3 regions of the Lysinibacillus sp. Ag94 genome follow, and region 1 is predicted to be linked to each of the others. Evidence: riboswitches for the same ligand, from Rfam matches in the RefSeq annotation. Region 1 holds a riboswitch; each other region holds the start of a gene.

Region 1 (10,197 bases):
CATATTAAGCCGGGAATACTCATTACCTTTATGCTTATCACTTTAGTTGTGGCGTATAGTAGCTTGTTGTTTGTCTTAGGTTTCTCAATTGTTCCTCTAGTGTTGATAGCTGTATTAGCGATTGCCTTTTTAGTCTTCCGGCAATTTACAGTGCGCAACTTTGGTGGTGTTTCTGGAGATTTACTCGGTGCATCAATTGAAGGAATGGAGGTTGTACTGTGGGTGACGTTGTTATTGTTCACTTAATGAGACATGCCCCAACAAAGGAAAATTTGGAGAAGCGATATATTGGCTGGACAGATTCTTCATTAGCTGATGCATCTTTGCTGACTATAGTAGATTCAGAAGTCACGAAGGTGTATGGTAGTGATTTGCTGCGTTGTAGGGAAACCGCTGCCCATTATTTTCCGAATGCAACATATGTGTCTGATAAAAGATTTCGAGAGTCGAACTTCGGTGCATTTGAAGGACGAACATATGAGGACTTGAAAACAGATAGTCGCTATTGTGCATGGTTAGATGACCCTGTACAGTCACTGCCTCCAAGGGGGGAAGGCTTTGATGCTTTTTGTGCGCGAGTCATTGAAGGGTTCACTGAGTTACCAAAAGGTGAAGGTGTTTATCATCTCGTTGTCCATGGTGGAGTTATTCGAGCACTTCTTGTAGAATTTGCACCGACTGAGCAAACTTTTTGGTCATATCAAACACCGCATGATAAAATGTTTTCTTTAACGTTTACAAGAAAGGCTTGGGAGGAGGGAGCGAGATGCATGTCTTTATCGGAGGCGCCTATAGTGGAAAAACCGACTATGTCATGAAATTGCTTGCAGGTCAAAAAGTTGAGCTAGTAGATGGCAATCTACCTGATGCCAGCCCAGCCTGTAATGTACTAATTATTAAAAACATAGAGAAATGGCTCGTGACACAAAATCTTGAGGATGATGAACCCCTTGTCAAAACCATTTTGACAAGATTAAAGACTCTTGAAAAAAAATGTGCAGTCTATATAATAGTGACCGATATGGGTCGTGGAGTTGTGCCAATGGAAAAACAGGCACGATTGTTGCGTGATACATGTGGGCGTTTGTACCAGGCATTATTCGCTGAAGCCGAACAAGTCGTACGTATTTGGTACGGTATCGGGGAACGAATCAAATAATATAGTTTTAAAAAATTTAATAGGCTGTTCATTTAGGGATAAGATTGGTAGGACGTATGCTTTGTAAATAAGTTGATCGGAGTGGAGGCTTGGCACCCCTTGAAAGCGCTTTGCTCTGCGCGTCAGCGACCAAGCGTCCAACGGGAACAGAAATCGACCTACGTTATGGATGACGAGCCAAATATAACAGGAAAGAGGAAATGGGATGGATCGACAAAGATTGATGAAATTGACGCTCACTGCCATGGTAGCGGCAATTTGTGCAGTTGGTGCAGTCATTAAAATTCCAACATTTATTTCAACTGCTGCGCTTGACTCTACACCTGCATTGTTGAGCGTTGTATTTTTATCTCCAGTATTAGCAGGGGTTGCGGGAGTCATTGGGCATTTTATCTCAGCCTTAACTACTGGCTTTCCATATGGGCCACTACATATTATTATCGCAGTAGAAATGTTTATTGTTGTATGGGTCTTTGGGGTAATGCATAAAAAAGGAATGCGTTTCTGGAAATGGCCTGTGGCACTTGTTTTCAATGGTGTTGTTGCACCTTTACCATTTTACTTTATCATTAGTCCTGCATTTTACTGGGCATCACTGACTAGTCTTCCATTGGCAACACTCATAAATCTAGTGATTGTTGCCATTGCGATGCCAATTCTCTCTAAAGTGTTTATGCGTAAGGAAGGTCGAGTACATTGAGAAATGCAATACAAATAGGCGGGTTGATTGCAACATCTGATAATGCCGCAGCAATTGGCGAAAAACCACAAGATGTTGTGTCTGCTTCAGACAAACTGACGGCATATTTAACGGCACGTGTTACTTTTTTAGAGCAGCTTGCTGCAAATGCTTTACCAAGCCATATTATACTCGCTAATTTTTCAGGGGATGCTGCATGGGCTCGTTACGTTGCAGGCATTCAGCAGGTTTTTGCTGAGACGGGTCTTAATTGTCCACAAATAGACGGTAGTACAGAGTCCAATATGCCGACTCTACAATCTGGTTTGTCTATAACGATGCTAGGTGAGCAGCAAACACGTACAGCAACTAAGTATGAACAGCTTAGTTGGTACACCTATGGATTACCGCTTGTAGGCAATGAAATCCTTGCACAGCCTAAAGATGTGGCGCAGCTCCAACCTATTTTTGAGGCGTGGAAAGAGGGAATAGTGCAGCAAGTATGGCCAGTTGGATCAAAAGGTCTACAAGTCGAATTTACCCGACTTTTTGGCGAGCAACAGGTCAAAAGTTCTTTAGATATTGAGAAATCGGCTGGTCCATGTGCAGTAGTTTTGCTAGGAATTCAGCCAGAAAAAGAGCAGCTAGCACAAAAAAAATTTCCTAGAAATTTTGAAAAACTACGTAAAACTGCATTGTAATTGGGCTTGCTTCGAGAAAATGTAGCACTTTATAACGTGCAAGGTGCAAAACACCTATTGCAACAATAAACACAATATGTTAGATTTGTTTAGGAGTTAAAACACTATATATAGTATTTTGGACGAGCGGTACCAATATGGTTTAAAAGGGAATTCGGAAAGAGAGTCATCTTAGGCCGAAGCTGTCCCCGCAACTGTAAGTGCTGACAAATGATGAATTGGCCACTGTGAAGAACGGGAAGGTGATCATTTGGAGGAAGCACGAGCCAGGAGACCTGCCGATTTGTTCAAGACAGCAACACATTCTTCGGGGATTGAGAAGTGGAGGCGAGAGATTTGTTCACTTCTTTGTGTGCATGTCCTTCATTTCCATTTCCGATTTTACAGCGATCACGTAACCGATAAATGTTGCGTGATCGCTTTTTGTGTTGCTGGAGAAGGAAAGGGAGAGAATGTTACATGACAATTCAAATCGAACAACAAATTGCTAAGCTCAAGAAAAACTACACAGAGGATGAACTTGAAAGTTTTGTAAGATTATCAGATCGATGGCTACGAAAAAACGACAATGCGACATTTGAAGCATGGGCAGATGCGATGATTTTACAAACGCTTAGCCTTATTGATGAGGAAGAGCCATACTGGACATTTATCGCAGCTCAAATATATTTAGAAAAACTATATGATCAATTTGCAATGCGTCGTGGTGTCTCAGTGAAAGATGTTTATAAAGTTTTCCCAGAACATTTAGCACACTATACAGAAGCTGGATTGTATCATGAAAGTTTAACAACAAAATATAGTGAGCAGGAGCTTCAGGAACTCGCTTCGTACCTAGAATCAAGTCGAGATGAGTTGTTTACGTATATTGGTTTAAAAACATTAATGGACCGCTATGTAGTCCGTGATTACACGAAAACACCAGTGGAGCTACCGCAGGAACGCTGGATGGTTATTGCGATGACTCTGATGCAGGATGAAACAGAAAATCGTTTAGAAAAAGTCCGTGAATCTTATTGGGCAATGAGTAATTTATATATGACTGTTGCCACACCGACATTATCGAATGCGGGTAAAACACATGGACAGCTATCAAGTTGTTTTATCGATACAGTAGATGACAGTTTACAAAGCATTTATGACACGAATACAGATGTCGCAACATTATCGAAATACGGCGGTGGTATTGGTGTTTATATGGGTAAAATTCGTAGCCGAGGCTCATCTATTAAAGGTTTTAAAGGTGCATCAAGTGGCGTTTTACCATGGATTAAACAGCTTAATAATACGGCGGTATCAGTCGATCAGCTTGGGCAACGACAAGGCGCTATTGCTGTCTATCTAGATGTTTGGCATAAAGACGTCTTTACGTTTTTAGATTTACGCTTAAACAATGGCGATGAACGTTTACGTGCCCATGATATTTTCACAGGGCTATGCTTACCGGATATATTTATGGAAACTGTTGAAGCACGTGGGGAGTGGCACTTATTTGACCCACATGAAGTACGAGAGGTTATGGGCTACTCACTAGAGGATTTCTACGATGAGAAAAAGGGTGACGGTTCTTTCCGTACTAAATATGAGGAATGTATCGCGAATCCATTGTTAAGTCGTGAAGTCGTACCAGCTATTGATATTATGAAGCGTATTATGCGCTCACAGCTAGAAACAGGCGTGCCGTTTATGTTCTATCGTGATGAAGTCAATCGCATGAATCCGAATAAGCATGAAGGAATGATTTACAGTTCGAACCTGTGCACAGAAATCTTCCAGAATATGTCAGCTACTGAATTCGAATCTATTACACTAGAAGATGATGTCATTGTAACACGTCGCAAGCCTGGAGATTTCGTTGTATGTAACTTATCATCTATCAATTTAGGAAGAGCAGTACCGGCCGGTGTTCTAGAACGATTAATCCCAGTGCAAGTACGTATGTTAGATAACGTTATTGCGCTAAATACAATTCCAGTAAAACAAGCAGAGCGTACGAACCTACGCTACCGTGGTATTGGGCTTGGCACATTTGGCTGGCACCATTTATTAGCTTTGAAAGAAATTCAATGGGAGTCAGACGAAGCTGTAGAATTTGCGGACAAGCTATATGAAGAAATTGCGTATTTAACAATTCGTGCTTCTAACGATTTGGCATGCGAAAAAGGAGCTTACCCATTATTTAATGGCTCAGATTGGCATACGGGTGCGTATTTTGACAAACGTGGCTATGACAGTGAAAAATGGAACGCTTTACGCGCCGCGGTTGCTGAAAAAGGTATGCGTAACGGCTATGTAATGGCAGTTGCACCGAACTCTTCAACATCCATTTTAGCGGGCAGTACGGCTACGATTGATCCAATTTTCCAAAAGAGTTATTCAGAGGAGAAGAAGGATTATAAAATTCCAGTAACAGTACCAGATTTATCACCTGTGACGACTTGGTATTATAAATCTGCTTATTTCATCGATCAAAATTGGACAATCAAGCAAAATGCTGCACGAGCACGTCATATCGACCAAGGCATTTCACTTAATTTATATGTTCAAAATACGATTAAGGCGAAAGATTTACTAGCATTGCATATGAATGCTTGGGCGAGCGGTGTAAAAACGACTTATTATGTGCGCTCAACGTCTGTAGAATTGCTAGAATGTGAGTCTTGCGCGAGCTAGGAGGAAATAACAATGACAACTATTACAAAACGACAAATTATGGACAAGGATGCACCGAACCGTTCAACAGGTATTGTCAACGGACGTTCTTCTAACATTTTAAACTGGGATGATGTCCGTTTTAGCTGGGCATATCCAAAGTATAAAAAAATGCTAGGTAACTTCTGGACACCGTTTGAAATTAATATGAGCAACGATGTCAAACAGTTTCCAGGATTATCAGCAGATGAACAAGAATCCTTTTTAAAAATCATTGGCTTACTAGCACTTTTAGACAGTGTACAAACTGATTTTGCCGGAAAAGTAGCGGATTATTTAACAGATTCAAGCTTAAATGCATTAATGATTATTTTAGCGCAACAAGAGGTAATCCATAATCACTCTTATTCCTATGTGCTATCAAGTATAGTGAACAAAGATGAGCAGGATCGTACGTTTGATTTTTGGCGTACAGAGCCTGTGCTAGAGCGACGCAACGACTTCGTCATTAAAGGCTACCATGCATTTTCCGAGGAGCCATCTGTTGAAAATATGCTAGAAGCGATTGTATATGATGTCATTTTAGAAGGGTTATTCTTCTATTCTGGCTTCGCGTTCTTCTATCATTTAGCACGCAATCAAAAAATGGTGGCTACGTCAACGATGATTAATTATATTAATCGTGATGAACAGCTACATGTCGATTTATTTGTGAAGATTTATCAGGAGCTATTAGAGGAATATCCTGAATACGATACACCTTTACGAGCAGCTCGTGTACAAGAGATCTTCCGTGAAGCTGTTCAGCTAGAAATTGATTGGGCCAATGAAGTGATTGGCGATAAAGTGGAAGGCCTCGATGTAGAAGATGTGCATGATTATGTCCATTTCTATGCCAATGTACGCTGTAATCAGCTTGGTGTGGAGCGTCCATTTGAAGGCTATCGCAAAAATCCATTAAAGTGGATTAAAGCGTATGAGGATGTTGATTTAGGGAAAACAGATTTCTTCGAGCAGCGTTCTCGCCAGTATGTAAAGGTTAATGTAGAAGATAACGGCTTTGATGATTTGTAATGCCAAGTCCACCTCCGTGTTGAAAAAACATGGAGGTGGATTTTTTTGTGAGACAGGGGGAGACACTTACGTAAAAGAAAAAAATTGCTCGGGTCAAACAAACGAGTTCCCTCAGATTAAAAAAGAGCGCAAATTACGCTCTATTTAGCTGTTAATATTTAACCACCGTCATTGAGAAAAAAGCTATATACCCCAAAATCGCAAGGATTTGTAAAATAACCCCTATTATACTACAAATTAAACCTGCAGTTGCTAATCCTCTACTACCTGCATTAGTTGTATGAATTTCTTTAACAGCCTTACTTGAAAATATTATTCCTATAATGCCTAAGATTAAACCAATAAAAGGTATTAGCAATGATAGAATTCCAACCGTTAAAGAAATGACAGAACTATTGTTTGTTTGATTTTTTTCAGACAATCGTTATCCACCCTCTTTTGAGAATTTAACCATTTTTTAAAGATTATCGTACTAAACTATTTCGCACTAAAAATCGATCATTAAATGTTATCGGTACACCTTTCCCATCCTTTTCGGCGTGAATGTGTAAATGTGGTTCACTTGTATTGCCCGAGTTTCCTACTTTTCCAAGTATTTGGCCCGTTGTTACTTTTTCTCCTTTTGCCACTGCCACGCTTCCTTTTTGCATATGGGCTAAAATAATGGTAGCATCATAGTTCTCACATGCTAGGGCGACATGATTTCCCGCTGGGTTTTCTGGATTAGATTTAGGAGGGGGCAGATCGGGTAAAGCATTTTGGATGTCGACTACTTTTCCGTTACAAGGACTATACAAAATATCTGCGTAAATTTGATAGTTTTTTAATTCTTCTGGATATAGTCCACTTGCACGGGTTCCAAAAGTATTTAATTTTAAAATGTCTAATGCGTATTTTTGACCTGGATAGGCTTGATGATAGTTCATTAATACTTGATTACCACCCTGTCCGACATAATAGGTGCCATTTTTAAGTGGGAAAGATAGCTCAATTCCTTTTTCGGCTACTGTATAGCTTTTTAAGACCAAAGCATTATACGTACCAAAAATCAAAATAAGGATAATATAAATACCAATTGAAAACTTTTGATTTACTGAATATTTTATTGTAAACGGTAAATTACTTACCTTTTTCCAAGAATAAATGATTGTGACAATTAAGAGCGCCAACCAAAGAAATCGAACATAATAGCCGACCCAACTCCAGTTTCCTGCTTGAAATAGCCAAACGATTAGTGCTGTCGTCACCAATAAGTCCAACAACCATTCCAGTTTACTTTTAAAAGGAGCTTTCCATAATGAAATGATAAAGCTAGCAGGCAAAATGATAAGCATAGCAATGGAATAAAAGATTGGAAACACTATTTCTCGTCCCCCCTTATGATTTATAACATTATTGGTAATATTTACTTCATCCTAACTTTCATTTTAGCATAGGTAAATGAACATTGGTCCTAATCTTCCTTTAATTCAATATATTGATAAATGGAAATGTTCATTAGGTGATAGCCTGAACAATTACGACAGTGACCAAAACCTACATAAATTAACAATCGAGTCTCGAATATTACGAGACTCGAAAAATTAAGTACCACTTGAGAATGATTTTCAGTTATAATTAAGGTGTGAAAGAAAAGAACGGAGACGAAAGAATGCAGGCAATAAAACAGTTAGGAGGGTTTTTAGGACCCTATAAATTTTTTACCTTGATCGCGCCATTATTAATGGTACTAGAGGTAACGATGGATTTACTACAGCCGACTATTATGCAGCATATGATCGATACAGGTATTGCTAATAGCGACAATCCATATGTGCTAAAAATGTTCATTTGGATGCTAATGAGTGCGGTATTTGGACTTGTTGGAGGGATAGGTTGCTCCTATTATAGTTCAAAGGCAGCGATCCATTTTGCATCGGATGTTCGTCAAGCACTGTATGAAAAAATGATGACGTATTCGGCAAAGGAACGTGACGCTTTTACAACAGGGAAGCTCATTACGATTTTAACGAGTGATGTGGAAAGTGTTCAGCGTGCGTTTATGATGACATTGCGTATTTTTGTTCGTGGTCCTCTATTATTTATTGGAGCGGTCATTATTGTTTTTGTGACAGCACGCGAGCTATTTTCTATACTTCTTATTATTGTACCGATATTAATTATGGCGATGTACTTTTTCACAAAGTACTCAGGTGTCCTATACCGCAGAGTGCAGGAAGCGATTGATGGTGTGAATACGAAGCTTCAGGAAAATTTAGCGGGGATTCGTGTTGTGAAGGCGTTCCGTCGTGAAACGCAACAGATTGAACAATTTAGCGGGCTAAATGATACGCTGACGAAGCGCTTTATTACAGCAGAGCAAATTGTTGGTGTACTTGTGCCGTTTACAATGTTCGTTGTCAATCTAGCAATTGTAGCAGCACTTTGGCTTGGTGCAATTAAAGTAGAAGCCGGTACATTACAGGTTGGGGTTATCCTCGCATTTATTAACTATTTAACGATTATTTTAAATGGATTGATGACTTCTAGCATGGTGCTAATGCAAATTGCACGAGCTATTCCTTCAGGAGAGCGTATCGTGGATGTTTTAAATAAAGAAGTAGCAGTAAAGGAAGCAGAAAATCCACTTACCTCGCCAATTCAAGGGGCGATTGACTTTCACAATGTGAGCTATCGTTATTATGAATCTGCGGAGGATGTGCTGAAAAATATTACATTTTCAGTAAAAGCGGGGCAAATGGTAGGTCTTATCGGCAAAACAGGTAGTGGAAAATCAACATTAGTGAAACTATTACCACGTTTATTTGACCCGACTGGTGGAGAAATTCACTTGGATGGAAAGCCGCTAAAAGATTATGCAATATCAACTTTACGTAAACATATCGGCTTTACCTCTCAAAAAGCATTACTGTTCTCAGGTGCAATTGACAATAATATTCGTCTTGGAAAAGAGGATGCAACGTCAGAGGAATTACAGCAAGCTCTTGATGCAGCATGTGCCACTGAATTTGTGGACCGGCTGGATAAAGGCTTAGCATATGAGCTTTCACAGGGGGCAACCAATCTCTCTGGCGGTCAAAAGCAGCGATTAGCGTTAACGCGTGCACTCGTAAGACAACCAGCTATTTTAGTGTTGGACGATACAACATCTGCTCTTGATAGCGCCTCTGAAAAACATATCCAACAAGCTATTGGTAATCAATATAAAGATACAACGACGTTTATCGTAGCGTCTAAAATTGCTTCTATTCAACAGGCGGACCTAATTCTTGTAGTAGAGGACGGCGAAATTGTAGGTGAAGGTACACATCAACAGTTATTGCAGAATAATAAACCGTACCAAGCAATTTACGCTTCCCAGCAAAAGGCTGGTGTACAACAATGAGTAAAAGTCAACCAAAGCAAATGAATTTCGGACGTGGACCACGTATGGCTGGTCCAACTGAAAAGGCGAAAAATCAAAAAGCAACGATTAATCGTGTATGGCAATATGTGAAGCAACAAAAAATAGGACTTTATTTCTCTATCTTTTTTGTAGTAGCTTCTACATTGTTAAGTTTAGCAGGGCCGTACTTAATCGGACATATCGTTGATGAATATATTATGAAAATGGACATTGCTGGTACGATTCGTCTAGGTATTGTGCTAGCAGTTATTTATACTGCAGCGTCTATTTTTACGTGGCTACAAACATATGTCATGATTCATGTGGCGATGAAAACAATTCGAGCATTGCGACTAGAACTATTTAAAAAGCTACAAACATTAACACTGAGATTTTTTGATCAGCGAGCACTCGGTGATTTAATGAGCCGTGTAACAAATGATATTGATAATTTAAATACGGCACTAGCACAAAGCGTGACACAAATCGTATCGTCGGTGCTAACGGTAATCGGTGTTAGTATTGCTATGTTCTCGCTTAGCTGGCA
Region 2 (10,197 bases), 900 kb from region 1:
GTATCGTAACTGCTTTTGGTGGTGGAGCTATACGAAACTTACTTATAGGTTTACCTGTAACAACACTGTGGGGGCAGGATAGAATGTTCCAAATTGCCATTGCAGCTATTACGCTCTTTTTTTTATTTCCACATCGACTCATTCAGCATTGGCATCGTTGGGGCAATGTCACTGATGCTATTGGATTATCGGCATTTGCGATTCAAGGTGCCCTTTATGCTGTGAAGCTCGACATGCCTATTAGTGCCGTTATTGTAGCTGCTGTCTTAACAGGGTCAGGTGGTGGAATTATTCGTGATTTATTAGCTAGACGACAACCATTAGTCCTCCGCGATGAAATCTACGGTGTTTGGGCAGCACTAGCCGGGCTTATCATAGGACTTCAACTATTTTCAGGGGATATCTTTTTATATGTATTATTTGGTGTGATCACAGTACTAAGAATACTTTCATATATGAAGAAATGGCGTCTACCGTTACGGAAGTTGAATAGAGCATAGTTAAACTGTTGCATAATAAAAGCCCAAATCTGAGAATTTGGGCTTGAATTTTTAAATTCATTTTTCTTAGCGGTTCTATCCATCACTTTGACCGTTCTATTCAACGACTTCGGCTGTTCTATCCACGATTTTGATGGTTCTATCCACGACTTCGGCTGTTCTATCCACGATTTTGACGGTTCTATCCATGACTTCGTTTATCACACACCGTGATCTGCAAATAAAGTTACTTTTTCAACAGCAACATTGCTTCTTCTAAAGTAGCCATATTTTTCATCATAGAGCATGCTGCGTCCAAAATAGGAAAGGCTAAAGCTGCACCAGAGCCCTCCCCCAATCGCATATTCATCTGTAACATCGGTTCAACTCCGAGCATTTCAGCGGCAATTTTTGCACCTGGTTCTTCAGAGGCATGCGAAGGAATGATATAGTCTTTTACGTTAGGTTCAAGTTCGTAAGCGATAAGGGCAGCGATGGTAGAAATAAAACCATCAATAACAACAGGTTTACGATATGCAGCGGCAGCAAGTATCACCCCAGCCATAGCGCCTATTTCTAATCCACCAACTTTTGCAAGAATATCTATAGCATCATCGCGATTTGGTTTATTTAATGCAATAGCATCATAAATGACTTGTACTTTATGCGCTATTCCCCCTGGTCCAACACCTGCACCGAAGCCTGTCACTTCATTCGGATGACATTCACGAAGAACCGATAATATGGCAGCACTCGGTGTTGTATTACCAATACCCATTTCACCTGTCCCGAGTACATTTATCCCATTTTTTATTTCTTCCGTAGCTACTTCAATTCCTACTTCAATAGATTGAATGGCTTCTTCCCTTGACATAGCAGGGCCCTTTGCCATATTGTCTGTGCCATATTTAATTTTTTTTACAATAACACCAGCATCAAGAGGAATATCTTCTTTTACGCCAATGTCAACTGTAACAATTTTTGCATCTGTGATTTTTGCGATAGCACAGACACCAGTTCCTCCTCTAGGAAAATTTAATGTTTGAAAGACTGTCACATTTTGTGGATTAGATGTAACCCCTTCATCACAAACTCCATGATCTGCTGCACAGACAATAATTGCTTTATTAGCAATCGCAGGAAATAGTTCGCCTGTAATTCCGGATAGTTGCACAGCAAGGGCCTCCAGTTTCCCCAAGCTTCTAGGTGGCTTGCAAAGTGCATCTATGCGTTCCCGTGCCTTCTCCATCATTTTGTAGTCAGCACTTTGAATGTTATGAATCGTCTGTTGTAATAATTGCATTGAAAATTTCCCCTTTCTTTTTTGCCCTTGTAACTTGAAGAATGATTTAGAGAAAAAATAAAAAGCCTGTAGTTTATTCCATAACAAATAAACTACAGACTTTTCCATCATCTATATAACCGAAGCAGATAGGCAGGTCTCCTGGCTCAATTTCAACATTTCATAGAACCTTCCCAGAACGATGCTAGTGGCATTCTCTATGAAACTCCCTTTTACAGTGGTGGGACCGCTAAAGCTTTTCACTTTATTCCCTATTCTCCCGCAATGGGCACCTAATGCTTTTATGCAATTACTTTAAATCTACGTCAAAGTAGTTTTTGTGTCAATATATTAGTGGAATTGCATATTTCTTGCAAACTTTTCTTAGTCACATCAGGCTCTACACCTTTCAATTTGATATGGCTATTTTCAACTCTTTATGCTCCGTATCCGAAAAAGCTCCCTACTGCCAAAAAGGCATTAGGAAGCTTCCTGTCCATCTATTGTTGTGATATCGTCTTTGTTTTATCCAATTCACTCAGAAATGTTGCGCTGAGCAAAAGAATAGCGCCGATTATTTGAAGGGTTGCCATTTTTTCTCCTATAATCATCGTCGAAATCACTAATGATGTTAGTGGATCAATATAGCTTAATATAGCTATACTTTGCCCTTTTAGATGACGCATTCCAAAAAAGAACAGATAGAAGCCGATTCCAGCATGGACAATGCCCAATGCGATCAGTAAACTAATTGATTTTATATCGATTTGCATTACTTGGAACCCATTAGTCCCAAAAAGGTAAAGAGCAAGGAATAACGCTGCTAAAGCAAGTTGAATAATCGTATTATCAGGCTCTTTTAATCCACGAATATACTTATTGGTGAATGTTACTACTGCATAGAAGCAAGCTGCAATAAGGCCGTAGACAATACCAATATAATGTTCGTTTGTTTCGGTAGTTTGGCTTTGAACGATAAAATACAGTCCTACTAATGCAACACAAACATAAAAAATTTTTTTCAATATTATTTTTTCTTTTAAAATGATAGGTGACAAACAAATCACTAGTACTGGAGCAAAATAGTAGCTTAGAGCTGCATTGGCGATGGTTGTTTCCTTGTACGCCTGGAAAAGGAAAATCCAATTACCACATAAGGCAAAGCTCGAAAGTACCAACGGCCATTTATTTTGCAAAATAGTTGTTTTCGTAAATCTTTCTTTTTTAGAAAGGAACACCAATAGTAAAAAAACAGAGCCAATGAGACTCATCCAAAAGGCAATTTCACTTGAAGGCAACTTAATATATTTTGCAAAAACACCGACAGCTCCAAAAATAATCATTGATAATATAAAAGATAGTTTTCCGCTCATTTCTAATTCCTACTTTCTACATGTATATAGTGTTCGATATACAGTAGAATCTATTGAGAATTAGCAAGCTTTTATTGAATGCCTAAACAGCAGATTCTACTGTAAAGGCATTGTTGGAGGTGCTATTGTTCGATACATATGAATCCCTCCTTGCATATTGCAATCATAACACATTTTACCAAACAATAACGAACTCCTTCAATTTTATATCAACTCGAATGTATAAGAAAAACCCTCGTCTACATTAAATAGACTAAACTAATAAGAGGGTATTATAAGGACTTCCATGCCAGGATTGAAACATTACGAGAACAGCAATCACAAGTACCTACACCCAAACAAGTAATACATCTGTATTTACAGTTTCTAAAAAAGTGGCTAAACGGAAAAATGACTAGACAAAGGATGTCTAGTCATTTTTCATAGTTGTACCTTTTGATTCTCACAATAATTACAACACTCCATTAAAGAGGTGTTTGTATTTATTGTTCATTATTTTGAAAGGTGTTCTTCCCCATCTTCATTAATAATATAAGCGTGAGCATTTGCGGCTTCTTCAATTTCATTAAATGCCCAATGTGTTGCTTGAGTATCTAAGAAGCTTGGTTTTGTGACACCATGTAATGGACCACGTTCAAACATACGGTTCATCATGACAACCGCTTGCGCACGTGTTAGGTGCTCGTCTGGTGCGAAGCTTCCATCTTGACGACCGTTAATAATGCCGGCGGTACGGTTTGCTTCAATAATCCATTGTGCCCAATGACCTTTTGTATCGTTGAATGTTAACTCTACATCTTCTTCTATTTGTAGGTGCTTATAGTTCGCAACCACTGTTGCCATTTGTGCACGTGTAATGTTCTCGCTTGCACGGAAATTACCATTCATATCCCCGTTCATAATGCCTCGCTCTTTCACAAATGCAATAGCTCCTGCTGCATAATGATTACTTGGAATATCTTTGAATGGTGCATAATCTACTGTTTGGTCATCTGTGTAGCCTAAGATACGTGCAATCATCGTTGCTACTTGCGCTCGAGTCACGTTTTTCTCAGGACCAAACGTACCATTCGGGAAGCCTTTAATATAAGCCTCATGCTTACTTACTGTTGATTTCTCGAATTGAATAACTGTAAATGTGCTAAACTTGTCCACTGTGAAGCGTAAACCAAGTTCTCCATTAGGCATTGTCACCATTACAGGGAATACAACTTTTTTCTCGCCATCCGAATGTTCAATAAACACCGCAAGACGCTCTAAAAATGCTTGTCGTTCTGCTGAGGCTGTTGGCACTTTCAAGCCTTTTAGTGGTAGTGTCACTTGTACCGAACGACTAGGCATATTCGTTTCAATCGTCATTGGACGAGCTACTACACGTACATTTTTGCTTTGTAGTGTTTCACGGACAACTTTTTCCACTCTAGCGCGTTCTTCAATTGCCTTGCGCTCACTTTCCTTCTTCACAGGTACTAAGCGAAAGTAGAAGTTGTCATCCACACCGTTCATCGAGCTTAGTGGAATCGCAATCAATCCATTCTCTGTGGCAATTTCTAACGATAATCCGTTTTCCCGTAGTAATTTTAGAGAGTGCTTTGGAATTTCTACTGTTACTTTATCCACTTCATCTTTAACATCTGGAATGACGATACGTGCGATGTTATTGCCAATTTGTTGTGCTTTTTCTACAGCTTCTTGGGCATTCGCTTCTGTTAATGCCACGAAGTCTGTGATTTCACCGCTGGCATGTTTTGTACGTTCAATTTCCACCGTTGTTTTTTCCAGTGGGTTGTTGCCATCAATTTCTAATGCCACTTTTATTTTCGTTGTTGTTGTGCCCGGTTCAGTCGTTGTTGGTGGTGTTGGATTCGGCGTCCATGTACCACCTCCACCGCCTGTGTATGCTTCACGATATACTTTAATTGTATAGTGTCTCACATTACCATTTGATTCTGTCACTGTGATGACAATTACATTTTCCCCTACCTGTAGTGGAATTTGTTCAAGAGTACCTGGCTGCCCATTAACAGTTGTCGTCACTGAAGCACCTTGGTTAATTGGTGTTGCTAAGAACGATAATTGTGATGTTGCATAATCGACGTTCATTGTATAATTTGTCACTTCTGATGAGAAGCTTGGACTTAATACACCTTGTGATGGTACTAATGAGCCTAGACCTGGTGTTGTGAGAGCAGGTCTTAAAGCATTTTTGGCTGCCGTTAAGTCAGCTAACGCTTGATCCACTTCTGCTTGTGTTGCATTGGCATTGTCTAATACTTTTTGGGCTGCTTTTAATTGATTTTGGTAGTTTGCCCATGTTTCTGGCGTGTACTTTGATGCGACTAAACCTTTTGCTTCATCTACTTTAGCTTGAAGTAGCGCTTTATTAACAACAGCTGGTTTTTCTTGTAATGCTTCGCGTGCTTTTGCTAATGCTGCTTCTGCTGCATCTACTTCGGCTTGTGTCGCATCACCTTTTCCTAATACAGCTTGAGCTTTTGCTAATTCTTCTTTGTAAGCTGCCCATGTTTCTGCTGTATAGTCTGCTTCTTTTAAAGCATCAGCTTTTGCTATTTCTTCTTTAAGTGCTGTTTTATTAACAGCATCTGGTTTTTCTTGTAACGCTTCGCGTGCTTTTGCTAATGCTGCTTCTGCTGCATCTACTTCGGCTTGTGTCGCATCGCCTTTTCCTAATACAGCTTGAGCTTTTGCTATTTCTTCTTTGTAAGCTGCCCATGTTTCTGCTGTATAGTCTGCTTCTTTTAAAGCTTCAGCTTTTGCTATTTCTTCTTTAAGTGCTGTTTTATTAACAACACCTGGTTTTTCTTGTAACGCTTCGCGCGCTTTTGCTAATGCTGCTTCTGCTGCATCTACTTCGGCTTGTGTCGCATCGCCTTTTCCTAATACAGCTTGAGCTTTTGCTATTTCTTCTTTGTAAACTGCCCATGTTTCTGCTGTATAGTCTGCTTCTTTTAAAGCATCAGCTTTTGCTATTTCTTTTTCAAGTGCTGTTTTATTAACACTTGGTTTTTCTTGTAACGCTTCGCGCGCTTTTGCTAATGCTGCTTCTGCTGCATCTACTTCGGCTTGTGTCGCATCACCTTTTCCTAATACAGCTTGAGCTTTTGCTAATTCTTCTTTGTAAACTGCCCATGTTTCTGCTGTATAGTCTGCTTCTTTTAAAGCTTCAGCTTTTGCTATTTCTTTTTCAAGTGCTGTTTTATTAACGACTGGATTTTGTGCTGTTGCATCTACTGTAAAGTCATTTACAGGCACACCACTTGTTCCTTTTAAGTTACCTTGAGTAGCATCATATTTGACTGTTACTTCTTTGCCTGTTACGTCTGTCCCATCTGGCAATGTAATAATGACTTTCTTCGCATCAGTTGGATCAACTTTAAAAGTTGCATTTGTAATATTATGATCACCAACTGTAATCGTAAAGCCAGCTCCATCAGTCAATACGATGTCTTTGTCAAACGTCAGGGTAATTTGATTGCCACCTGCTTGTGCTTGCTCAAGTGCCGCATTTTCAAGTTTTGGAGCAGGTGCAGCGAATGTGAAATACTGTCCGTTTGCTAATGTTGCTTTTGTTACATAGTATTCTGTACCAGCAACTGTCACTTCCGTAGTCATTGGGTAAGCTGTAGCAGTAGTGAAATCTGCCTCACTTGCTCCTACTAATAATGTTGTACCAGTTGGCACAGAAGCTTTTGGTATCGCAATATTTACTTCACCAATACTACCCGTATTTTGCACTTTCCAAATACGTTCAGCATGATTTTTTCCTGTATTGCCAATCTGCTTCGTAAATTTCAATTCGGAGCCGTTATCGCCCCAAACTAATGCTTGGTGATCAATTAAAAGATTATCAGCAATCGCTTCGTTTTTCTCGAACAATGACGGTCCAATACCAATAATCAGTCCTAATGTATCATTTGTTGCAAGACTTTGTTTTTGATGCAGGTCTTGCGCATTTTCACGAGCAATACCAGCAATGTTATCGCTATAACCCGAATTTACTGTTTTATCCCAGATTGTTGTACCGTCTGAGAATAAGTAACTCGTACCAATCAACGATATTCCATATTTAATTGCTAGATAAGAGTTAATTTTTTGTTTATCTAGAGCTGTTAAAGGGGATGTATAAACGATAAATTCGCCTATTTGCCCGTTAAAATAATTTTTCTCAGCTCCATTTTGATTTTCTGCACCAATTGTCATCGGATCTTTATTACCTGTAATTTGAGTAGTTCGATTAGGTGCAGTTATTAGACTCTGTCCATCCCGATAGATGGACTGTACGCCTTTATCCTCAGTAGCTAAACTTAGATTATTACTGTAGTTCAGATTCCAAATATAAGGTGTAGCATCTATTTTAGCTTTAGCAATAACACGAGTACCGCCACCATTCACATCCCACATTGTTCCTGAATCCCCGTAAGGTATATGAGCTTGTATTCTGTTACTAGCGCCACTACCTGGTACTGATTGCCAAAAAAGACTGTTAGCTAAGTTTGTTTTATTTTTCGCCACAACAAATACATTAAAGTCATGGTAAGTCTTTTTATCAAGAATACCATCCGAATCTACCAAAGTACCATTCTTACCATCGAATTGCACTGCTTTGTTAAAGTTTAATCGGTTGCTGTCATCATTTAAAACAGGTTGTTTACTAACATTCCCTTGTACGAAACTATTATTATTTGTACTACGATCTTCCCATGTCTTGACGAAACCACTGGAAGCAGTTATTCCTTTATCTGCACTTAACCATAGAGCTGCACCATTTACACCAGCTGGACCTGGTGTAACTACTGTAATTTCTTTTGTTACTGGTCCGAATTTTATATCACCTTTTGATGCGGTTACCTCTACTGGATACACTCCATCTGGTATATATGTGTCTGGTGTTACACTCCAGTTTCCATCTGCATCTGCTGTTACTGTTAAGGTGATATCTCCTACTTTTACAGTAACTTCCGAGCCTGGTGCGGCTGTACCTGTAAATGTTGGTTTACCTGTTGTCACTGTGCCTGTTGGCGAGGTTAAAGCCAATGCCCCCCATATCAAACTATTCGCTCCATCATAGGCAGCAAAAAGATCTGGATTGTTATCGGCATGTAGATTCCCAAGCCCTTTCAAACCGGCTTCTGTTGCTTGTCCAAACTGACTTCCCACAATCATACGATCTTGAGCGGTAATTCCAGCTTTTCCAGTAAAGTTACCGTCTAAAGTAAGAAGTGAAGGGGCTTTCAAATAAACATTTTGCTCAGCTTCCCCTTTTGTATTCCCCGTGATGACTGCATCGCCCGAAATAGAAATTTTACCAGCGTTCACATCAACTCCACCACCAATATTGCTGGTGATTTCGCCTCCAGTCATCTCGAATGTTGACGCAGCATTACTTAAAATGATTGCACTGCTATCATTTGTGGAATTACCATTTTTTTCAATCTTTCCGCCAATCATTTTTATAGTTCCAGGAAACATATATATGGCATTTCCAGTGATATTGTTACGTATAATCGTTCCGTCATCAATAATCAATTTTGCATTAATTCCCTCAACATTTAATAATCTTCCTCGGGGCGCAGGGGCGGGAGATCTTTGGGCACCACCGTCAAAAATAATATTTTTTAAAATAAGTGTACCACCCTTAACATTTACGATTACATCTAATGAGGGAGTGCTGTGGTTACCAGTACGCTGAATTACAGCAGGAGTCGAGCTTTCTGAAGTTAGTGTAACTGTTTTGTTTGCATTAAATGTAGTATATTTTGTATTGTCATTACCTATCTCAATATCATCCTTGATATAAATAGTTCCCTCACCATTGATAGGAATAGCTGAATAAGCTTTGTTCAATGTCGCATACGGATTCGCTGAAGTCCCATCACCATTTGCATCATCACCATTGTTAGCTACATAAACTTCCTTAGGAAGCTCCGCCGCCTGCACCTTCTCAGGAACTCCTATCATCGTAAAACTGCTGACGATTAGTATGAGCGAGAGCATCAATGCTAAAGAACGTTGCCACCATTTCTTCTGTTTCGTTTGCACTTTTAAACCTCCATCAAAAACTTCTAGTTGTTTTCAATTTATTTCTGCTTCTTGCACCGCTATCACTTTTGAACTTTCAATATCTCTATAAGATACAAAATCAAAGTCCATCATATATACCCAATGTGACCCTACTTAACTAACAGTAGGAGCTGCTTTTGCTTTTTGTGGAGTACCACAAGGAACGCTACTCTTGACTAATGCTGTGGCAAGAAATCTGTTAAGCAATCGTTTCTACCATATTGGTTGCTTTTTAGTTTGTAAGTTTGTACCTCCAATCCTTGAAAAAAGTGTCATAGTTTTTTATGAATAGAACTTCTCAACCTCCTTGTATGAACTATATCTATTCCAAGATATCTGGAGTTTTTCGACAGATTCCTTGACTTTTAACTATAAAATATCGACCTATACAAAACCTTTACAAGTCACAATGTGCTCTTTAGACATTGGTTATACAAGCTTCTACAACAAAAAAAGGCAATGTCGTTATTCACATCACCTTTTTTCTCATAAAATTTTTATTAACTTTACAAGTCTTCTTATATTTATAATTAAACAAGTAAATATTTACCAATACCAAATATCTTTTTATTATGGGGTTTTAAGGAGGGGTAAGTTATGAAGAGAAGAAGCCTTACGCTTTTTAAATTTTTGACAGTTTTGACCAACCTTTTTCATACTTATATTAAATAACGTATCAACCTAAAACTTCTACCTGCGAAATTGCACTCATTTCATTTTTCCAAAGCCTCGATACCATTTTTCAACTTCCTCACTTGGCTCCATTGCTACATCCTTTAGCATGTTCTTTAATAGCCAATATTGCTCCTCAACAGCAGCTGCATTGTTCAGTAAATGATAGAGCCTCATCAACGTAAAATAGCTATCTTCCTCATCAGGGGAAAATAACTGCACTTTTTCTTGAACCTTCAAAGCAGCAAGGTAGTTCTCATTTTTAATATAATATTCACTTAATTGTTGCGCATGGGATACCCATAAACGT
Region 3 (10,197 bases), 2.2 Mb from region 1:
AAAACGTTGTTATGTAGAATAAAATGTAGTTTTGTAGAATTTAATAGAATTTACATGAATATTACAAGAATGTTGCGAGTTTTACTAAACGATTAAAAAGCCGTGAAATAGTATAAAAGTTATGCTAATAATGCTAAACTTTAAAAGGCTAATAAAATATAAGAGAAAATAAAAAAATCGTTCCAGTGATGACATTAAAATACTAAGAGCGAAATTGACTAATGAAGGGAAAGAATAACGTGGGTAAGCGCAATAAATGGCGTAAGTCGATGGTGCTAGCATTAGCACTAGCTGGCGGCTTATTATTTAATACAGTTCAACCAACCGTAGTGCATGCAGAAGAAACATCTCAACAAATGATTGATAAGAAAGCTAAGATAGATACAGAGGTTAAAAAGCTACAAGAAGAATTAACTAAACTACAAAAAGAGATCGATGAAAAAGTAAAAGTATTTAACAAAGTACAAGCAGATATTAAAGAAGTTGATGCAGATATTGTAGATACTAAAAAACGTATTGAGCAACGTTCAGCGATTTTAAATGATCGTATGGCTGCATACCAAGCTCAAGATAATACTGTGGGCGTTTATTTAAATGCTGTTCTGGAAGCAAAAAGCTTTGCAGATTTAATGGACCGTGTCGTAGCGGTAAAAACATTAATGGATGCTGACCAAGAGTTAGTAGATCAACAAGAAGCGGATAAAGCTAACTTAGAGAAACAAAAAACAACATTAGATGAAAAACAAAAAGAGCTTCAAAAGCAATTCCAAGAGCTTCAACAAAAGGAAAGCGAAATGGAAGTAAAAAAAGCTGAAAATGAAGCGAAATCTCTTGCATTAAAGGCACAAATTGCAACGAAACAAGAAGAAGAACGTTTAGAAGCAGAACGTAAAGCAGCAGAGGAAGAAGCAGCTCGTTTACGTGCACTTCAAGCAGCTACTCCAGTAGTACAAGCAACAAATAACAACGTTAACAATAATACTAGTAACAGTAATACTAGCAACGCTAACAATAGTGGTAAAGCGAACAATGAAAAAGCACCACAAAAAGTCGTTGTTGGTTCTGGTTCAGGTACTGCATCTTCAGGTGATGCCATTTCAACTGCAAAGCAATTCTTAGGCCGTAGCTATGTTTGGGGCGGTAGCAACCCATCAACAGGATTTGACTGTTCAGGTCTTGTACAATGGTCTTACAAACAAGCAGGCGTATCTTTACCACGTACAGCATCACAGCAATATTTAGCAACACAACGTATTTCAGCAAGTGAAGCACGTGTAGGTGACCTAGTATTCTTCAGCTATGGATCAGGCATAGCGCATGTAGGTATTTACTTAGGAAATAACACGATGATCGATGCTCAAAATAAAGGTGTTGTCATTGAATCACTTGATTGGTGGAATCAATATTTAGTAGGCTTCGGTCGTATTCAATAAGCCCTACTATTATATAGACGATTTAAATAGCGAAAAGGTCATCCTTGTAAAAAAAATTACAAAGATGACCTTTTTTATTATTTGACGGTATTTAAGGTCCTCCGAGTAAAAATCATATAGTCGGATATAAATCCATTAATTTAAAGCTCGACTACGCGATGAATAATGAGTAAAATAACATCTAAGATGAATAAATTTACATAAGTAGATATATTTACTACTATATTACCTGTTACTAAAATGAAAATAGAGCCGATGTAAGGTATAGCATCAATTATCCATATAAATGATTGTCATCTTTATAGCCGAAAGAAATGTTTTCTTGCATATTGATACTCATTTCTGATAATTTTGAAATATAATTAGAAATCTCACTTTGAAATTAAACTGTTTGTGACTTTAGTTTCGTAGTAGTAAAGTAACGAATGATGGAAATTAATACAACAAGTTTGCCATTTTTGCGTTCATAAAGGTAGGGATGAATCATGGAAAAAGAGATTTTGCAACTTTTTAGTAATTTAACAGAGCGTGACCTTGATATTCAATACAAATCATACGAAGAATTAATGAAAATTATGCAGGAACCAGTTGATTGGACATATTCAGTTTGGGAACAACTTGTTCAGGCTCTTACATATAGAAATGGACATGTACGTGCAAGTGCTGCACAATTTTTATGCGCATTGGCGGCAAAAAGTGATCCTGAAGAAAGAGTATTAGAGGACTTCTTAAAGATTTGGGCAGTAACGTATGATGAAAGAACAGAAACTGCGAGGAAAACTTTGCAGGCGATTTGGAGAATAGGCTTAGCAGGGCAGGTACAAAGAGATTTAGTCGTGTCATATTTGGCTAAAAGATTTCAAATATGCTTAGACGAAAAGCACCCGACATCGATACGCTATGATATTATTGTATCTTTTAAAAAGCTATTCGATGAAACGAAAGACCCGAAATTACTAGAGATTGCACAGCGATTAATTGAAGAAGAAGAAGATGGTAAATACAAAAAGAAATATAAGAATGCCATCGGTTAAAAGCTGTAAAATAGCTGTTTTTGCGCAAATGCTTTCGTTGAGAGCTAGCTTTTATACCATCTATCTATGAAATATAATACCTGCACGAGCATATGAAATGCCCGTGGGGTAATGAAAACACCCGCGTGCATATGGTGATACCTGCATGATCTTTACCCATCGTATTTGTTTATTCTAATTCCACATCTATTTTTTCCTATTAATCTATGATAAACTGCATAACAAGTGAATAATTCTTGCAGAATAAGGGTGCTGAACTATAGCATAATCGGGAATTCGGTGAAAAACCGAAGCTGTTTCCGCAACTGTAAGTACAGTGAATCATAAAGATATACCACTGTCGAATGAGCTGATGGGAAGGTTTTTTATGACGCACAACATGATTGAATGTAGTGAACTGTACAAGCCAGGAGACCGACCTTTGTTTGAACGTATGATAACTCTTCGGAAGCTAGGAGAATATGCGGCAAATACATAGGCTATGCTGTGTCTATATGACACTATTTATGTTATTTTCGTTGTTTCCTTAGGAATGGGAACAACGTTTTTTTATGTACACTATCTTTCACCGGAAGAAATCCTAAGAAGGTGTGAATAAAGTAGAATTTTCCACGAAGGAAAGCGGGGACTTAGATTTGAAAAAAGATGCACGTTACTCTTGTTATCCATTTATGCGTGAAAAGGCATCAACGGTAGATTTTGAAATTCGAACAGATAGCCTGACAACACATATTGGCGTCGCTTTAGCGGCGGTAAAAAAGGAAACAGTGGAGGTAGTAGCAGATGATTTACTAGCCATTTTACCAATGGCTTACCATGTAAATGGGTCAGTACGAGGTAAATTGGCTGTAACCGAAGATAATTTGACTTGGCTAAGTGATCGCTATGATTTCTATGTTAGTCATGTAAAGGATGAAATACAAAACTTTGTATTACCTCAAGGGACAGGGGCTGCTACTGCATTACATGTATGCCGTAGTGAGGCGAAAAAATCCTACCGTGTTTTGCACAAAGTATCTGAAGAACGGGAAGTACCTGCTATTCTCTTTGACTATTTAGGATTGCTAGCCAATGTGTTTTTCGTAATGGCTGTCTATATGAATCAGCATGCTAGTATTGCTGAAATACCGTTTATTAGTAAGTCATACCCGATGAAAAAGAAAAAGGAGAATCAATGAAATGAAGAAAATGTTTAAGCTACAATGGCTTTCTGTGTTGATGCTGGCCCTTGTATTAGTTGGCTGCGGCACGAAAGAGGATACAAAAAAAGAAACGGTTTCTAAGGAAGATCAACAAGTTGAGAAAACTACTAGCTATAAAGTTAAGGATGACCGTGGTGTAGAAGTAGAGTTTAATGCAGTTCCTAAAACTATTGTTTCATTACAACCGAGTAATACAGAGATTTTATTTGCGCTAGGTGTGGGAGATAAAATCGTAGGTGCAACGGAGTATGATACGTATCCAGAAGAAGCGCAAAAAATTGAGCGTGTTTCTGATTCTGTAAAATTCAACAGTGAGCGTATTTTAGCACTAAAGCCAGACGTCGTAATTGCCTATACGACTGGTGGAGATGAAGAAAATTTAAATGCATTAAAAGGCCTTGAGGATGCAGGTATTAAAGTGTTTGCCATTCAATCAGCTAAATCATTTGATGATGTTTATGGGGATATCGAACAAGTCGCAACGGTTATGGGCATCAAAGATAAAGGCGACAAGTTAAATGAAGATATTAAAGGTAAAATTGCCGATGTCCAAGCGAAAGTTAAAGATGTGAAAGAACCGAAAAATATCTATTTAGAAATTAGTCCAAAGCCAGACATCTATACAGCTGGTTCTGGTACATTCCAACAAGAGATTTTAAATGCTGCAAATGTTAACAACGTTTTTGCTGACCTTAAAAGCTGGGTCAAAGTATCTGAGGAAGATATTATTGCGAAAAATCCAGATGTTATTTTAACAACAGTAAACTATGTGAAAGACCCAGCGGCAGAAATTCTTTCCCGTGATGGATGGAATTCAATCACTGCTATTCAAAATAAAGCGGTTTATTCAATAGATACTGATATTTCAAATCGTCCAGGTCCACGAATTGGCGAAGCAGTTGAGTTAATCGCAAAAGCAGTATACCCTGAGTTATTTAAATAGTTTTATTGAAAAAGCGTATGTTGAAGCTGTCCTATATGGGCAGCTTTTTTGCTGATCGGATAAGGTGGATAACTGCTCCGCTTTGATGAAGAAGTGAACGGATGAAGTGGATAACTGCTCTGCTATGATGAAGAAGTGATCGGGTGAAGTGGATAACTTCTCCGCTTTGATGAAATAGTGAACAAGTAGGGGTGGATAACTGCTCTGCTAGATGAAGAAGTGATCGGGTGAAGTGGATAACTGCTCCGCTTTGATGAAGAAGTGAATGGGTAGAGTGGATAATTGCTCAGCTATGATGAAAAATGACCAGGTGAAGTGGATAACTGCTCCGCTATGATGAAAAATGAACGGGTGAAGTGGATAACTGCTCAGCTATGATGAAAAAGTGACTAGGTAGGGTGGATAACTGCTTAGCTAGGATGAAGAAGTGATCAGGTATAAGGCCACATTCTCCTCCTCAATAAAGCACTCAAATCCCTCTTATCGCTCGAAGTAGTATATGACATTTCCTAGTGTGAAAATTGGTATTATATCGGATTGTTTTATAATATAGAAGTAAGAATGCTTGCTAACAGAGAGAGGTGCAGTGAGTGAAACAGTTTGATATGAAGATTGTTCCGTTTGAAGCAGTTTATAATTTTCGTGATATGGGTGGTTATAAGTCGAGAGATGGACGTGCTGTTAAGAATGGTTTGATATATCGTTCAGCAGCACTTGGTAAAATGACGAAAGCAGATAAGGAGCTATTTAAAACGCTTGGTGTGAAAACGATTTTTGATTATCGAGACAACCATGAGGCTCAAAATAATCCTAATCCGGTATTTCCGTATGCCCAGTATATTCAAATGCCAGCAAAGGGAAATCATGCGTTTGAGATGCCTACAAACACTGGTGGAAAAGATTTTTATAAGGTTGTAAGCCCAGAGATGTTCCGAGAATTTTATGCGCAAATGCCTTTTAATAATGCTTCGTTTAAAAAGTTAATAGCAACGATTCAGCATCCTGAAAATTTAGGGCTTGTTCATCATTGTGCGGTCGGAAAGGATCGAACAGGTATTGGCAGCGCACTTATTTTACTTGCTTTAGATGTACCTGAGGAAACAATCATGGAGGACTATTTAGATACAAATGTACATTTAAGTCCCTTAGTAGAACGAATGGCTCAGACAATTCAGCTAGGTTATAGCGATCAAGAATTGCAGCAATTTTATGCTTTAATGTCGGCCCGTGAGGACTATTTACAAGCGGCATTTGATGCAATGGATAATCGATATGGCTCTAAGACTACTTTTTTAGAGCAAGAGTTTGGTTTAACAACAGAAAAACGTAAGCAATTGCAGGATCATTACTTAATATGATAAGAAACCCTTTCGCATAAAATTGTGAGAGGGGTTTTTACGTATTCTACTAACTTCATAATGTTTCATTATAAAAACTCTTTACACCTTAAAAATCTATGATAAGATACTATATATTTTTATCACGCTGTAACGGGTAGTCATTTAACTGTACCGAAATAACCGCACGTAATTTTTATGAAGTGTATAGGAGAAGTTGAAATTGTCAGACATAGTAAGAGAAAGTGATTTAAAAGAGACAAATAAGTTAAGCTTGTTCCATTTAACGTGGCCGATATTTTTAGAAGTATTTTTATTTATGTTAATGGGACTAGCAGATACTTTTATGCTCAGTGCTTTATCAGATAATGCAGTATCAGGGGTTGGTGCAGCCAATCAGTATATTCATATTGCCATTTTAATACTTGAAGTAGTTGGTAATGGTGCTTCCATTGTTGTATCTCAATACCTAGGTTCAAGGCGCTTTTTTGAAGCTGCGAAAATTTCCGCTTTAGCAGTAACGATGAATTTGATCGTTGGACTAATGATGAGTGTCTTATTTTTCTTCTTTTCGAGTCATTTAATGACCATGATGAACTTGCAGGGAGAAGTGCTTAAATATGCCCAAAGCTATTTAGTAATCATAGGAAGCTTTATTTTTTTACAGGCAATTATAAATGCGTTAGCAGCGATTATCCGTGTACATGGATGGACAAAGCAAACGATGTATGTATCACTAGGTATGAATGTGTTACACGTTGTATTAAACTACGGTTTAATCTTTGGTAACCTAGGATTACCGGAGTTAGGTGTAAAAGGAGCGGCAATTTCCTCAGTTGTAAGTCGGGGATTAGCGGTTCTTGTGTTTTTCTGGCTGTTGTATCAAGTGATGGAAGTAAGAGTAAAGCTAGCGTATTATTTCGAGTATTCAAAGGAATATGTTCGAAAAATATTAAATATAGGCTTACCGTCAGCATTTGAGCAGGTGCTTTATCAGTTTTGTCAGATTGTCTTCCTTTATTATGCAACGTATTTAGGTTCAGAGACACTTGCTGCAAGACAATATGCTATGAATATTTCGATGTTTACATACTTATTTGCGATTGCAATCGGGACGGGCACAGCTATAATTATTGGTCGAAATGTCGGTGCTGGTAAAAAAGATCAAGCTTATCATCAGCTTTGGTTAAGTGTACGAGCAGCTTTTGCCTTTACGATAACTATGGTTGTAGTTGTGACGATATTTCGTAAACAACTAATGCACGTTTTCACTGATAATTCAGAGGTAATAGCTATCGGAGCATCTGTCTTAGCATTAAGCATTCTACTCGAAACAGGGCGTACAATGAATATTGTTGTTATTAACTCGTTGCGTGCCTCAGGGGATGCAAGATTTCCGGTGAAAATCGGTTTCTTATCAATGGTATGTATGAGCCTTCCACTCGGGTACTTGTTCGTATTCGTTTTACATTGGGGTTTAGTAGGTATTTGGTTAGCGATTTCAGCAGATGAATGGATGCGAGCCATTATTGTATACTTTAGATGGAGAAGTCGTAAGTGGGAGCGTTTTGCACTTGTTTCACCTACAGAACAACAGGAGGCGAATTAATGGGAGCACTTTCTAAAAGAGCTGCAGGGGCAGCCTTAATGGATAAAAATATAACACTTTTTGCTTGTCCAATTTGTCAGGAGTCAATGAGTGTATTTGAGCAAGGGAGATTAGTATGTTCCTCAAATCATTCTTTTGATATTGCCAAGCAGGGCTACGTCAATATGCTGACACATGGTGCGATTTCTAAGTACAGTAAAGACCTCTTTGAATCTCGAAAAGCGGTTATTGATAGTGGCATCTATGATTTAATAGAAGATAAAATCAGAGCGCTAATTGCAAGTGCAGAAACCGTGCTTGATACAGGGTGTGGTGAGGGTTCACATTTAGCCCGTATTATGAAAGATAAAAAAGGTAACAGTATTGGCATAGGTATTGATATAGCGAAAGAAGGCATACTTGCTGCATCCCGACACTATCCAGAGCAAATTTGGTCTGTTGGTGATTTAGCGAAAAGTCCATTTGCAAAATCAAGCTTCGATGCCATATTAAATATTTTATCGCCTGCCAATTACGAAGAGTTTAAACGTTTATTAACCGAGAATGGTTGTGTTGTTAAGGTTGTACCTCAAAGCGGGTACTTACATGAGCTTCGATCACAATTATATGCGGATTCTACTAAAGAGTCCTATTCGAATGAACAAATCGTTGCACGCTTTAAAGAAAGCTTTGCCGATGTTAGTGTAGAACGTATTACGTATACGGTACCACTAGCTACAGAGCTTGTACCAGCACTGCTTGAAATGACACCGATGGGCTGGCATAAAAAAGAAGGAGTCAATATCCAGTTAACTGAAATTACGATTGATGTTGATGTATTAGTGGGAAGAGTCTAGTTATTTCACATGCAATTGCGATATACTGGTCTTTTCGATTACAATGGGAATAACTATTGAATAAGGTAGGAATGAAACAGTGTATAAATTTATAGCAAATGTTGTCAAAGTGATATTAAAATTAACGGGTTCAAAGGCGCGTGTATATGAGGAGCACAACTTACCGAAAGAAGGTGGGTTTATTATTGCATGTACACACACAGGCTATGTTGATATTTTAAACCTTGGAGTTTCAATGGCTCCTCGAGAAATTCACTTTATGGCTAAAAAGCAATTGTTTGATATAAAAGGCCTTGGCTGGCTTATAGAGCGTTTGAATGCCTTTCCCGTTGACCGTGACAATCCAGGACCAAGTGTTATTAAAATCCCTTCACAGTTATTGAAAGAGGGTAAAATCGTAGGTATTTTCCCATCAGGTACTCGAAATGCTGAGGGTTCGGATTTAAAGCAAGGTGCGATTACAATTGCACAGCTATCTAAAGCTCAAATTGTACCAGCCGCTTACATTGGTGCTCGTAATGCTGGAGATGTTTTTAAGCGTGGAAAAGGTTATCTAATTTATGGAGAGCCGTTTTATGTAACTGGAAAAGGTAAAGAGGGACGCGAGGAATTTACTCATCGTCTTGAACATGAATTAGTAGCGTTAACTAAAGAATTAGAGAAGCGAGTTGCGGCAGAGAAGAGATAAAGTAAAACCTATTTAGAAGGCACTCAGAATCATTGATTTTGAGTGCTTTATCTTCATTTAGCAAATGTTTTCTGCGCGAAAGCGAAGCGACAGTTACGCGAGTGCGAAATTGATTGAGGAGGATATAAAAATGATTCGAGTACTTTTTGTATGTTTGGGGAATATATGCAGATCACCAATGGCTGAAGCGGTCATGCGTGATTTAGTAGAAAAAGAGCATTTAAGTCATAAAGTCGAAGTAGACTCGGCTGCAACAAGCTCTTGGCATATTGGTGAACCTCCTCACAGAGGAACACAAGAAAAGCTAAAAGAGTATGGCATCTCAACGAAAGGGATGCAGGGCCGACAATTACAAAAGGCTGATTTTGAAAATTTTGATTACATTATTGGCATGGATGAAAGCAATATACGTAACATCCGAACGATGCTTGGTAATCCTGATTCTCCAAAGATTTTCCGCTTTTTAGATTTAACTGACCATCAAAAAGACGTACCGGATCCATACTATACAGGAGATTTTCAAGAAACCTATGATTTAGTCTTAGAAGGCTGTCATGCACTTTTAGAAAAAATCAAAGTAGAAAACCAATTATAAAGTGACACAATTTTTGACAATTAATGCTTAATAAAGTCACCTTAAACATTGGGATATCTAGCTTTGCAAGCGTCTTTTGTGTTATTATTTGCAGAGTAAAGATACATTAAGTATTGAATCACCATTTACAGATGTGCTAGTGTGCATCTATTATTTTGATAAACTTATAATTTGAAAGAGAGTGGAAACGATGGGTCGTAAGTGGAACAATATTAAAGAAAAGAAAGCGTCTAAAGACCAAAGCACAAGCCGTATCAATGCAAAATTTGGACGTGAAATTTATGTAGCAGCTAAATCAGGTGAGCCAGATCCTGAATCAAACCGTGCCCTTAAAGTTGTTCTTGAACGAGCAAAAACATACAGTGTTCCTAAACATATTATTGAAAAAGCAATTGATAAAGCGAAGGGTGGCGGCGATGAAAACTTCGACGAATTACGTTATGAAGGTTTCGGACCAGCTGGTACTATGTTAATCGTTGATGCTTTAACGAATAATGTTAACCGTACTGCTTCAGATGTA

What was found. Region 1 has a riboswitch for cobalamin ahead of MY533_RS09530 (ribonucleoside-diphosphate reductase subunit alpha). Riboswitches for the same ligand answer to the same signal wherever they lie in the genome.
Region 2: linked by a shared signal. The riboswitch ahead of cobT (nicotinate-nucleotide--dimethylbenzimidazole phosphoribosyltransferase) and the one ahead of MY533_RS09530 (ribonucleoside-diphosphate reductase subunit alpha) in region 1 are both predicted to bind cobalamin.
Region 3: linked by a shared signal. The riboswitch ahead of MY533_RS20220 (hypothetical protein) and the one ahead of MY533_RS09530 (ribonucleoside-diphosphate reductase subunit alpha) in region 1 are both predicted to bind cobalamin.

The regions. Positions count from the first base shown of each region.
Region 1 covers NZ_CP096780.1:2,086,112-2,096,308, forward strand. Annotated here, with positions in the region: gene cobS (adenosylcobinamide-GDP ribazoletransferase) at 1-246, shown strand, start outside; gene MY533_RS09510 (histidine phosphatase family protein) at 219-818, shown strand; gene MY533_RS09515 (bifunctional adenosylcobinamide kinase/adenosylcobinamide-phosphate guanylyltransferase) at 767-1,159, shown strand; gene MY533_RS09520 (ECF transporter S component) at 1,365-1,859, shown strand; gene MY533_RS09525 (hypothetical protein) at 1,856-2,539, shown strand; cobalamin riboswitch at 2,650-2,837, shown strand; gene MY533_RS09530 (ribonucleoside-diphosphate reductase subunit alpha) at 2,999-5,212, shown strand; gene MY533_RS09535 (ribonucleotide-diphosphate reductase subunit beta) at 5,225-6,265, shown strand; gene MY533_RS09540 (DUF4190 domain-containing protein) at 6,417-6,686, opposite strand; gene MY533_RS09545 (M23 family metallopeptidase) at 6,730-7,626, opposite strand; gene MY533_RS09550 (ABC transporter ATP-binding protein) at 7,917-9,650, shown strand; gene MY533_RS09555 (ABC transporter ATP-binding protein) at 9,647-10,197, shown strand, end outside.
Region 2 covers NZ_CP096780.1:1,190,931-1,201,127, reverse strand. Annotated here, with positions in the region: gene MY533_RS05290 (trimeric intracellular cation channel family protein) at 1-500, shown strand, start outside; gene cobT (nicotinate-nucleotide--dimethylbenzimidazole phosphoribosyltransferase) at 727-1,782, opposite strand; cobalamin riboswitch at 1,896-2,073, opposite strand; gene MY533_RS05280 (DMT family transporter) at 2,262-3,134, opposite strand; gene MY533_RS05275 (DUF8202 domain-containing protein) at 3,627-9,194, opposite strand; gene MY533_RS05270 (response regulator) at 9,924-10,197, opposite strand, start outside.
Region 3 covers NZ_CP096780.1:4,277,125-4,287,321, reverse strand. Annotated here, with positions in the region: gene MY533_RS20230 (C40 family peptidase) at 222-1,433, shown strand; gene MY533_RS20225 (hypothetical protein) at 1,919-2,467, shown strand; cobalamin riboswitch at 2,698-2,905, shown strand; gene MY533_RS20220 (hypothetical protein) at 3,103-3,645, shown strand; gene MY533_RS20215 (ABC transporter substrate-binding protein) at 3,647-4,612, shown strand; gene MY533_RS20210 (tyrosine-protein phosphatase) at 5,203-5,970, shown strand; gene MY533_RS20205 (MATE family efflux transporter) at 6,182-7,558, shown strand; gene MY533_RS20200 (putative RNA methyltransferase) at 7,558-8,394, shown strand; gene MY533_RS20195 (lysophospholipid acyltransferase family protein) at 8,474-9,082, shown strand; gene MY533_RS20190 (low molecular weight protein-tyrosine-phosphatase) at 9,213-9,677, shown strand; gene MY533_RS20185 (YebC/PmpR family DNA-binding transcriptional regulator) at 9,868-10,197, shown strand, end outside.